One region of the Ferdinandcohnia jepli genome, then DNA from elsewhere that is predicted to be linked to it. Evidence: predicted binding sites of a transcription regulator. Region 1 holds the regulator's gene; the other holds the start of a gene.
The links. Region 1 encodes LexA, which represses DNA repair genes until DNA is damaged. Its sites were predicted from a motif close to CGAACATATGTTCG; they were not measured.
Positions count from the first base shown of each region.

Region 2: the regulator LexA is predicted to act here: its motif matches at 4,070-4,083, upstream of uvrB (excinuclease ABC subunit UvrB).

Region 1 covers NZ_JBFOKR010000012.1:118,111-124,178, reverse strand. Annotated here, with positions in the region: gene AB3M96_RS14285 (methionine gamma-lyase family protein) at 1-284, shown strand, start outside; gene AB3M96_RS14280 (MerR family transcriptional regulator) at 408-809, shown strand; gene glnA (type I glutamate--ammonia ligase) at 861-2,195, shown strand; gene lexA (transcriptional repressor LexA) at 2,314-2,937, opposite strand; gene AB3M96_RS14265 (DUF896 domain-containing protein) at 3,422-3,652, shown strand; gene tkt (transketolase) at 3,787-5,793, shown strand; gene sirA (sporulation inhibitor of replication protein SirA) at 6,037-6,068, shown strand, end outside.
Region 2 covers NZ_JBFOKR010000013.1:119,442-125,509, reverse strand. Annotated here, with positions in the region: gene AB3M96_RS15095 (DNA-binding protein) at 1-343, shown strand, start outside; cyclic di-GMP riboswitch class I at 373-459, shown strand; gene AB3M96_RS15090 (peptide chain release factor 3) at 960-2,543, shown strand; gene AB3M96_RS15085 (DUF2198 family protein) at 2,649-2,876, shown strand; gene AB3M96_RS15080 (DUF3231 family protein) at 2,964-3,977, opposite strand; gene uvrB (excinuclease ABC subunit UvrB) at 4,205-6,068, shown strand, end outside.

The DNA of each region.
Region 1 (6,068 bases):
ATAATAAAGATATGATGGTTGCATTTTGTCAGGCGATACAATTTGCTTCCCCTGTAAACTCACATGTTACTCCTTATCCAAGCTATATGCCTGGATACGAGGATGATGTGATTATGGCTGCTGGTACGTTTATTCAGGGTGCGAGTATCGAATTAACTGCAGATGGTCCAACCAGACCGCCTTATGTTGCATATGTTCAGGGGGGACTTACCTATTCACATGTAAAGATCGCGATTTGCCTTGCATTGAACCGTTTAGTAGCCAAAAATCTAATCTCACTTTAAGACAGAGGAATTATTATTTCCTCTGTTTTATTTTTTTTATGTTATATTTTCTAACATGTTGTTGACAGATAATCTGACATCAATTAGAATAAGGTTAACGATAGCGAAAAAGGAGGATAAAAAATGAGTGACAACGTTAGACGTTCAATGCCGCTCTTTCCAATCGGAATTGTAATGCAGCTAACAGAGTTGTCAGCTCGTCAAATCCGATATTACGAAGAAAATGGTTTGATTACTCCAGCAAGAACGGAAACTAATCGTAGACTTTATTCATTCAACGATGTTGACCGATTACTTGAAATTAAGAGTTTGATCGAACAAAAGGTTAATCTTGCTGGAATTAAACAAATTTTCGCAGTACAAAACACTCAACTTGTTAACGAAGAAAGACCTGTCGAACCTGTAAAACAGGAATTATCTGATTCTGAGCTGAGAAAACTACTGAGGAATGAGCTATTACATGCAGGAAGATTTAAAAATCAAGCAAGTTTGCGTCAAGGTGATATGTCAAGGTTTTTCCATTAAGAATGTTAGGTATTAAAAATTACTTTAATTTTTGTTTAGGGGGAAATGTAGATGGCAAAGTATTCAAAAGATGATATTTTTCGATTAGCTAGTGAAGAAAACGTAAAGTTTATAAGATTACAGTTTACTGATATTTTAGGAACAATTAAAAACGTTGAAATTCCTGTAAGTCAACTTGAAAAAGCATTGAGCAATAAAATGATGTTTGATGGTTCCTCAATTGAAGGATTTGTTCGTATTGAAGAGTCCGATATGTACTTATTTCCAGATTTAGATACTTGGGTTATCTTTCCGTGGACTGCAGAAAAAGGTAAGGTTGCTCGCTTAATTTGCGATATTCACAATGCTGACGGAACTCCGTTTAGTGGTGACCCTCGTAATAATCTTAAAAGAGTATTAAAAGAAATGGAAGAATTAGGATTTACTGACTTTAACCTTGGGCCAGAGCCAGAGTTCTTCTTATTTAAACTAGATGAAAAGGGAGAACCAACTCTTGAGTTAAATGATAACGGTGGATATTTTGATTTAGCCCCTACAGATCTAGGTGAAAACTGTCGCCGGGATATCGTATTGGAGTTAGAAGAAATGGGCTTTGAAATTGAAGCATCTCACCATGAGGTTGCGCCTGGTCAGCATGAGATTGACTTTAAATATGAAAATGCACTAAAGGCTTGCGACGAGATTCAAACATTTAAGTTAGTTGTAAAAACAATTGCTCGCAAACACGGTCTACATGCTACATTTATGCCTAAGCCTTTGTTTGGAGTAAATGGTTCAGGTATGCACTGTAACGTTTCATTATTCAAAGGTAGTGAAAATGCATTTTTTGACCCAAGTGGAGAACTGCAATTAAGTGAAACAGCTAAGAACTTTATTGCCGGAATTTTAAAGCATGCTCCTAATTTCACTGCAGTTACAAACCCAACTGTTAATTCATATAAACGATTAGTGCCTGGTTATGAAGCTCCTTGTTATGTAGCTTGGTCTGCTCAAAATAGAAGTCCGCTTATCCGTATTCCTGCTTCACGCGGATTAAGTACACGTGTTGAGGTGCGTAGTGTTGACCCTGCTGCAAACCCATATATGGCAATGGCAGTTTTACTTGCTGCTGGTCTTGATGGAATAAAGAACAACCTTACACCGCCGGCTCCGGTTGATCGTAACATCTATGTAATGAATAAGGCAGAGCGTCTAGAAGCTGGAATTGTGGATTTACCAGCGACTTTAGCTCAAGCGTTAGATCTATTAAAAACGGATGAAGTGCTTGTCAATGCACTTGGGGAACATTTGTTCGAACACTTTGTAGAAGCAAAAGAAATTGAATGGGATATGTTCCGTACACAAGTTCATCCTTGGGAACGTGAGCAATATATGTCTATATATTAAGATTTAAAACCCTTGGTGCTATATGCTTCAAGGGTTTTTATGTAGTCCAAATCACTAGTGATATTGTGATAGTCAAGATTAGAAAAAAAGCCACTTCAAATGAAGTGGCCTTTACAATTTAATGTACTGTTCTATATACCCCGATAACCTTACCAAGGATGGATACATTTTTTAAGATAATGGGTTCAAGCATTGAATTTTCAGGTTGTAAGCGAATGTGGTCTTTTTCTTTAAAGAAGCGCTTTACTGTTGCTTCATCGTCCTCTGTCATAGCGACAACGATATCACCATTATTTGCTGATTGTTGTTGTCTAACAATTACTAAGTCTCCGTCTAATATGCCTGCTTCAATCATACTGTCACCCATGATTTCCAACATGAATATTTGATCATCATGAGCAGCAAAACGATCTGGTAATGGAAAATATTCTTCAATGTTTTCAACTGCTGTAATAGGTTGTCCAGCAGTAACTTTACCGATTACTGGAACATTAATAACTTTACTTGTCGGTATTGATTGTGACTCATCCTCATGGAGGATTTCAATAGCACGAGGTTTTGTAGGATCTCTTCTAATTAATCCTTTGCTTTCAAGTCTAGCCAAATGCCCATGTACTGTTGAACTGGAAGCTAGACCTACTGCCTCGCCAATTTCTCTAACAGAAGGTGGATAACCTTTTAGTCTTACTTCTTCTTTTATGTAGTTTAAAATGTCTTGTTGTCTTTTTGACAGTTTTATCATACTATTCAACCCCTCGCTCCGCCTTAAATTGTATGTATTTGTATATTCGTTCAAAGCCTTATGTAAAGCTTAGTATCAAAGGCTTGTTCCTAACAGTAACTTTACAAAGATTATAGCATGCAATATAAAAAAATACAAACATAAGTTCGAAATTTATGTTGACACAAAACATTTGTTCGGTCTATAATAATTTTATAAAATACGAACAAACATTCTATAGGAGTGATTTTAATATGATTAAAAAATTACAAGGTGGATTTATCTATTATGTTTTATTTGTTGTTTTAAGTATGAGTATGGTATTTTTAACTGCTAATTAAGGACTTATACATATATAGAATGAGTCAGTGACTTTATAAAAATTTAGATCGGACAAATGTTTTTGAGAGAGTATACTATAATGATAAAGCGGAATACTTGTAAAATAACTCTTCATCTAGTACTATGGAAAATGATTTAGAAGAAGATAATAAGGAGTTATTTTATGCTTTCGAAAGAAAAGATTGATCGAATTAATAGTCTGTCTAAAAAAGCGAAGACAACCGGTCTTACCGATAAAGAAAAACAAGAACAACAGGAATTAAGACAAGAGTACTTACGAGTCTTTCGTAGTTCAATGACAAATACACTACATTCAGTCAAAGTCATTGATCCAGAAGGAAAAGATGTTACTCCTAAAAAGTTAAAAGAAAGTAAGAAAAATAGGTTACATTAACAAGAATACATAGATATCTATGTATTCTTTTATTTTTTGTACATACTATTTGTGAATAGCACGTTATTCAATTTAGAAACAAGATCAATATGTTATGTACGACTAAGAAATACTTTGAAAGGATGTAACTACCAATGACTCATTCAATAACTGATTTATCAATTGCGTCAATACGTACACTGTCCATAGATGCTGTTGAAAAAGCAAATTCTGGACATCCGGGCATGCCTATGGGAGCGGCACCAATGACATACGCTCTCTGGACAAAACATATGAATCAGAATCCAACTAATCCAAATTGGTTTAATCGTGACCGCTTTGTATTATCTGCTGGTCATGGTTCAGCCCTCTTATATAGCATGCTTCATTTATCTGGGTATGACCTCACGTTAGAAGACCTTAAGCAATTTCGTCAATGGGGAAGTCGGACTCCAGGACACCCAGAGTTTGGGCATACTTCAGGTGTAGATGCAACAACAGGCCCACTTGGCCAAGGTATATCTATGGCAGTAGGAATGGCGATGGCTGAAAGACATTTAGCATCTACTTATAATAAAGATTCTTTTGAGTTAGTTAACCACTATACATATGCAATTTGTGGTGATGGGGACTTAATGGAAGGTATATCAGGTGAGGCTTCTTCACTTGCTGGACATTTGAAGCTCGGTCGATTAATTGTGTTGTACGACTCAAATGATATTTCGCTTGATGGAGATTTAGATCGTTCATTCTCTGAGTCAATTGAACAGCGTTATAAATCGTATGGCTGGCAATATATTCTTGTTGAGGATGGGAATGATGTAAATGCTATAGACCAAGCGATCCAAGAAGCCAAAAGTGATTTAAATCGTCCAACAATGATTGAAATTAAGACTACGATTGGCTATGGTTCTCCTAATCGTGCAGGAAAATCTAAGGCGCATGGTGAACCGTTAGGAGCAGATGAGTTAAAACTTACTAAAGAGGCGTATAATTGGACGTTCGAAGAGGACTTTTATGTACCTCAAGAAGTGTATGCTCACTTTGATGAAGTCATAAAGAAAGCGGGTCAACAAAAAGAAAATGAGTGGAGTCAATTATTTGATCAATACAAAGAAAAATATCCAGAGTTAGGAAAACAACTAGAATTGGCAATCAGTGGTAGCCTTCCGGAAGGCTGGGAAAAGACATTACCTGTATATGAAGAAGGTAAGAGTCTAGCTACACGTGCTTCTTCTGGTGAAGTGCTAAATGCCATTGCAAAAAGTGTCCCTCAATTCATAGGGGGTTCTGCTGACTTAGCTGGTTCTAACAAAACAATGATTACAGGTTCTCCAGATTATACTCCTGATGATTATAGTGGAAGAAATATCTGGTTTGGTGTTAGGGAGTTTGCGATGGGTGCTGCTCTAAATGGAATGGCGCTTCATGGAGGAGTAAAAATATTTGGAGGTACATTCTTTGTATTCTCAGATTATTTAAGGCCGGCAATCCGATTAGCTGCACTCATGAAACTACCTGTAACATATGTGTTTACTCATGATAGTATTGCTGTTGGAGAAGATGGACCTACGCATGAACCTGTTGAACAATTACCTGCGTTACGAGCAATGCCTAATTTATCGGTAATTCGTCCTGCGGATGGGAACGAAACAGCTGCTGCTTGGAGAACAGCATTGGAATCAACGAAGGTTCCAACAGCTCTGGTTCTAACTAGACAAAATTTGCCTACAATTGCTGGAACTTCTGAAAATGCCTATGAGGGAGTACAAAAAGGTGCATATGTTATTTCGCCTGCAAAATCAAATCAACCGGACGCATTATTGTTAGCGACTGGATCTGAAGTAAGTCTTGCAGTAGAAGCGCAGACAGTACTAGCAAACGAAAACATTGATGTATCAGTAGTCAGTATGCCTTCTTGGGACCGATTTGAAGCTCAACCTAAGGAATACAAGGATTCAGTTATCCCGAAAAGCGTTAAGAAACGTCTCGCGATTGAAATGGCTTTTCCTTTAGGATGGGAGCGTTATACTGGAGACGAAGGTGAGGTTCTTGGTATCACACAATTTGGTGCATCTGCTCCCGGGGAGATTGTTATGAAAGAATATGGTTTCTCAGTTGAAAATGTTGTAAAACGTGTGAAGGGACTTTTAGGGAAATAGTTAGTTATTCATTTCTTGAAAAGAGTGTGAATTCGTAATTGAATTCACACTTTTTATATTACTTGGAGGAAAGCTTCATTGGACAAAAACATTACTTTACTCAATATAAAAGCCTTTCGACAAAAAAAGACGTCTCTTTCTCCGGATTAAGACAAAAAAAGTATGCACTTTCCTCTATACTATTTTTAACGTTGAGCAGTTGGGTACAAGCCCTACTAATAGGTAGATATAGGAGGAAAGAGTATGAGAGACTATCACATATACTTAATTGAAGA
Region 2 (6,068 bases), on a different contig from region 1:
TGGTCTTAAGTACACTAGAAAAGCAACACGTAATACAAGAAAGTTTTACTTTATCAAGCCTGAAGATTTTTGGGATTGGGCAAAGAATCATAAAGAAAAAGTTGATTTCTCAAAAATTGAAAAGCAAACCATCGTTCCTGAGCCTGCTTGGGTAGAGGGGGAGCGTTCGAAACAAAAGAGAGTCAATTACAGAGCGTGGACAACTGTTGAAATTCACTCGATGATTGAATTGGTTTCGACAGGAACAACCTTCACTGATATCGGAAAAAGGTTGAATAGAAGTCCCATTAGTATACAACGAAAATATCAGCGCATGAATCGTGTGAACAGCGTAGTTCAATGATTCATCATAGATAAAAAGCTTAAACCAAACTATACAAAAGGCAAAATTGTTGAAAGACGATGACGCAAAGCCACGGGCCTAAGGAGTTGAGTCTCTACGGCGGCCGGGTTGCTATAGAATGGAAGGTTACCTTTATTTGATGACGACTAAAAACGGGAAAGGCTGGTCTGCTAACCAGCTTTTTCCCGTTTTTTACTTTCATTTTGAGCCTAGACTGATTCGTTATCAATCTTCTTAATAGAGTTCATAATAGCAACTGCAAACCCGATACAAGTTACAATAAGTCCAAAAGTAATGAAATACGCCATAAACATGGTACGTCACTCCTTATTAATATAAATATTGTTGATACCTTTATTATAGTGAGAACTACTTATACTATCTGTGATTCAAATCACAGGTTTGGATATTTTTGATTTAAATAACAAATCTTATCTATTTTTATATAATAGAAATGGGATTCAAATCTCGTTGTAGTTCTTTTCCAATTGTGATATAGTTTTTTCGATAAAGTGAAACTAATCCGATTCTATGGCCAGTTTCCTCTCACTTTTTGCTGAGAAGATGTCGGCCATCTATTACCGGATAAAGTGCGTGTTTTAGAAAGGAAGTATTTATGGCTTATATAGATGAAGTGAAAAAGCGCCGTACATTCGCGATTATTTCGCATCCGGATGCAGGTAAAACAACGATGACGGAAAAGTTATTATTGTTTGGAAATGTTATTCGTGAAGCGGGTACGGTTAAAGGTAAAAAGACTGGAAAATATGCTGCATCTGACTGGATGGAGATTGAGAAACAGCGTGGAATCTCTGTAACATCAAGTGTAATGAGTTTTCCATATGACAACTATTATGTAAATATCTTAGACACACCTGGACATGAGGATTTCAGTGAAGATACGTATCGTACATTAACAGCGGTAGACAGTGTTGTGATGATCATTGATTCAACAAAGGGTGTCGAGCCACAAACGATTAAATTGTTTAAAGTTTGTCGCATGAGAGGAATCCCGATTTTTACATTTATTAATAAACTTGACCGTGAAGGAAAAGAGCCACTTGATTTATTAGCTGAAATCGAAGAGGTGTTGGGTATTGAATCATACCCATTGAACTGGCCAGTTGGAATGGGGAAACGTTTCTTAGGAATTTACGACCGTTACAACAATGAATTTGTACATTTTAATGGAAACGAAGACGAAGAAATTTTATCTATGGACGATCTTGAAAATGGTAAGTATCCTGAGATAACAGAAAACCCAGTTTACGAAAGTACACAGGATGAACTACTTTTACTTGATGAAGCAGGTAATGACTTTGATGTGGAACGTGTGATTAATGGAGAACTGACGCCAGTATTCTTCGGTAGTGCACTTGCAAACTTTGGTGTTGAAACGTTCTTTAATACATTTTTGCGTTTTGCATCAGCTCCAAAGCCTCGTAAAACGGACCAAGGTCTTGTTCCACCTGAGGATGAAACTTTTTCTGGGTATATTTTTAAAATCCAGGCAAATATGAATACCAAGCACCGTGATAGAATCGCGTTTTTACGTGTGTGCTCTGGTAAATTTGAACGTGGAATGGCTGTAACGATTACAAGAACTGGGAAGTCAATAAAGCTAAATCAAACACAGCAGTTCATGGCTGCTAGTCGTGAAACAGTTGATGAAGCATATCCGGGTGATATCATTGGTATCTATGATCCAAATGTGTATCAAATTGGAGATACATTAACAGCAGGTAGAGAAAATATTCATTATCAAGAATTGCCAGTTTTCCCGCCAGAAATGTATCGTAAGGTTCGAGTGAAGAACGTTATGAAGGCAAAGCAATTTAGAAAAGGGATTGAACAGCTTGTTCAAGAAGGTGCGATTCAACTATTCAAGCAAGAATCAAACGATGAATTCATCTTAGGTGCTGTTGGTCAACTTCAATATGATGTTTTTGAATATCGACTAGAAGCTGAGTACAATGTTTCTGTAGAATTCACCACCCTTGGTAACCGAATTCCAAGATGGATTGGAAACAAAGATGTTGATCATAGACTGTTTGACTCTAGAAGTTTACTCGTTCGTGACCGTCATGACAGATTGGTTGTTCTTTTTGAAAATGACTTTACGTATCGATACTTCCAGGATAAAAACAAGGATATCGAGTTAATAGACCTATACGAAAGCAATGATTATAAAAGTGTATAACAAAAAGCTGTTCAAGATTCTTGAACAGCTTTTTTAATAGTAAAAAGTGTAATATATGAAAGGATTTGCTATAGTAAAGATAGTTACGTTGAAAGGTTGGATTCCATGCTTTTAAAAATCTTGCTTGCACTCCTTCTACCAGGATTGCTAGTCGTTCTTTTTACTAGAGTTACATATAATTATTATGTTGGATTGCTCCTTGCTATTGCCCTTATCGGTGCATCGATTTATAAGGGTTATAGTGATTCCATATATATCATCATTCTTGATATCGTATCCCTTGCAGTAGGATTTTGGTACTCAAAAGGGATGGGAGAGCGTGCCAGGTCGTGAAAAAACAAATGCCCAAGAACATAAGTGTCTTGGGCATTTGAGTTCGATGAGCCTAGTAGCCACATCGTTGAAAGGATACATGCTTTCTTAATGCTTTTTATGCTTTATCAATTCTCCGCGATCTGCCGCTTGTGGAGGTCTCTCCAGCCATTTCTTATCAATCAAAATGTTTAAACCATCTTCAGCAAACTTTCCTATTTCAGTACTTAGACGGGCGTAATCAGTTGCAAGATCTCTACGTTGGGCCATTGACATCGCCATACCATAATTTCCGATACCTGCTGAAGTTAATGCTCCTATATGGAAAAGCATTAACTTGTCTGAAAAAGGTGCATCTGTTATATTTTCAACTTCATGATCCCAAGTCATTGGTGCAGGAAGATCATACTCACTTAAATGACCAGCGAATATTTCCATATGCTTTTTTGCAATTTCCTTACCTCTTTGGAAATAGTTCCGAATCTCTTTAGATTTTGCGACCTGAGCGAAACCTAGGGTAATTGCTTCACCTATTTTATTAGTTTGTATATTCGCATAAAGATGCATGATCTCTGATCCTGTCAATGGACGTTGTTCACCAAACCAACCAGCTAAAAATCCTTGTTTCTCTACAAATTGTACCTCAGTCGGATAGGGAATATAAGGAGCTCTTACCTCTAAACCTTTGGAAGCCAGTAAAGAGGTTGCTTCATTATATAGAGTTGTGGTTGAGGCAAGGGAACTTGAAAAAAATTCACGCACATCTTTTCGAACGATATTCGGAAGAATGGCTCCGTATGTTGCAAGCCCACCCTTTGCCATATGCTTAACATAGTATAAAAACATCCCATCTTGAAATAAACGGGGTGCATCAGGTTTCACATCATCCTCTGTAAAACCATGCGGGATAGGCAGCCCTTCTGCAGTATATATTTCAGTTATACTTGCTACATGCTGCTTCGATATACTCAATGCGTGTTCAAGTATAGGCTTTATTTCGAGGTCATCTACTTTATTTAAAAAATAGGTAAACATACAAATGGACATGCTATCAGCTATGTAAGTTGACCAAAGACTAACAAGCTCAGCAGACGTTAATTTGATATTATGCTCTGTTTTCATAAAAGCCCAACCTTTACTTCATATTTCTTATCTATCATTAGGGTTACCCTTTTATACAAAAAAATGAATTTGTTTTAGTTTAAATAAAAAATCGAATATCAGTTCGTATTTTTGTTTGTTTTATGTAGTTTTGTGGTACAATGTTTGTAACATAAAAGATGTAAATAACTACCTTTTAGAACACTCATACAGTAACGTTACTTTGCATTCCGGAATGGAGGATGTTTGTGAACAATCAATTTGAGTTAGTCTCTAAGTATAGGCCACAGGGCGATCAGCCAAGAGCTATTCAACAACTTATTGAAGGCATTAAAGCAGGTAAAAAGCATCAAACCCTTCTTGGTGCTACAGGGACAGGAAAAACCTTTACGATCTCTAATGTAATTAAAGAAGTAAACCGACCAACCCTCATTATTGCACATAACAAAACCTTAGCAGGTCAATTGTATAGTGAGTTTAAGGAGTTTTTTCCTAATAATGCAGTTGAGTACTTTGTAAGTTATTACGATTACTTCCAACCAGAGGCGTATGTTCCTTCTTCTGATACATTTATTGAGAAGGATTCAAGTGTGAATGATGAGATTGATAAGTTACGGCACTCTGCTACGTCTGCACTTTTTGAAAGACGAGATGTAATTATCATTGCAAGTGTTTCTTGCATTTACGGCTTGGGATCTCCAGAAGAATATAGTGAATTAGTTGTTTCCTTACGAACAGGAATGGACCTTGAACGCAATCAGCTTTTACATAAACTAGTAGATGTACAATATGAGCGAAATGACATAGACTTCCGACGTGGTACGTTCCGTGTTAGAGGAGATGTAGTTGAGATTTTTCCAGCTTCAAGAGATGAACATTGTATACGTGTAGAATTCTTTGGAGATGAAATCGACCGTATCCGTGAGGTAGATGCATTAACTGGAGAAATCCTTGGTGAAAGAGATCATGTAGCAATCTTTCCGGCATCTCACTTCGTTACACGTGAAGAGAAAATGAAAATTGCAATCGAGAATATCGAAAAAGAGCTTGAGGAGAGATTAGCTGAACTTAGAGAGCAAGGGCAACTTCTTCAAGCACAGCGACTAGAACAACGTACAAACTACGATCTTGAAATGATGCGGGAGATGGGCTTCTGTTCTGGCATTGAGAACTACTCCAGACATCTGACACTACGGCCACCAGGTTCAACACCATACACATTGATGGATTATTTTCCAAAGGATTTACTCATTGTAATTGACGAGTCGCACGTAACTCTACCTCAAATTCGCGGTATGTTTAATGGAGACCAAGCAAGGAAACAAGTGTTGGTCGACCATGGATTCCGGTTACCCTCTGCTTTAGATAACCGACCACTGCGCTTTGAGGAATTTCAAAAGCATATTGACCAAGCAATTTACGTTTCCGCAACACCAGGGCCGTTTGAACTTGAACATACTCCAGAGATGGTTGAACAGATTATTCGTCCAACAGGATTATTAGATCCGATTATTGATGTTAGACCAATTCAAGGTCAAATTGATGATCTATTAGGTGAAATCCAGGCACGTGTGGAACGTAATGAACGTGTTCTCGTAACAACACTAACGAAAAAGATGTCAGAGGATTTAACAGATTACCTAAAGGACATTGGTATAAAAGTAACCTATCTCCATTCTGAAATTAAAACGCTTGAACGAATTGAAATCATACGTGATCTTCGTATGGGAAAACATGATGTTCTTATTGGAATTAACCTTCTGCGAGAAGGGTTAGATATTCCGGAGGTTTCATTAGTGGCCATCCTTGATGCAGATAAAGAAGGATTCCTTCGTTCAGAGAGATCTCTTATCCAGACAATTGGCCGGGCAGCGAGAAATTCAAATGGAAGAGTAATTATGTATGCAGATAAAATGACGAATTCCATGGAAATTGCAATCAATGAAACAAAACGCCGGCGTGAGATACAAGAAGAATACAATAAAAAGCATGGTATTACTCCACAAACAATTCAAAAAGAAATCCGAGACGTAATTCGTGCAACTCAAGCTGCAGAAACGACTGAAGCTTACGATACTGCACCAAAGTTAACAGGATTATCTAAGAAAGAAC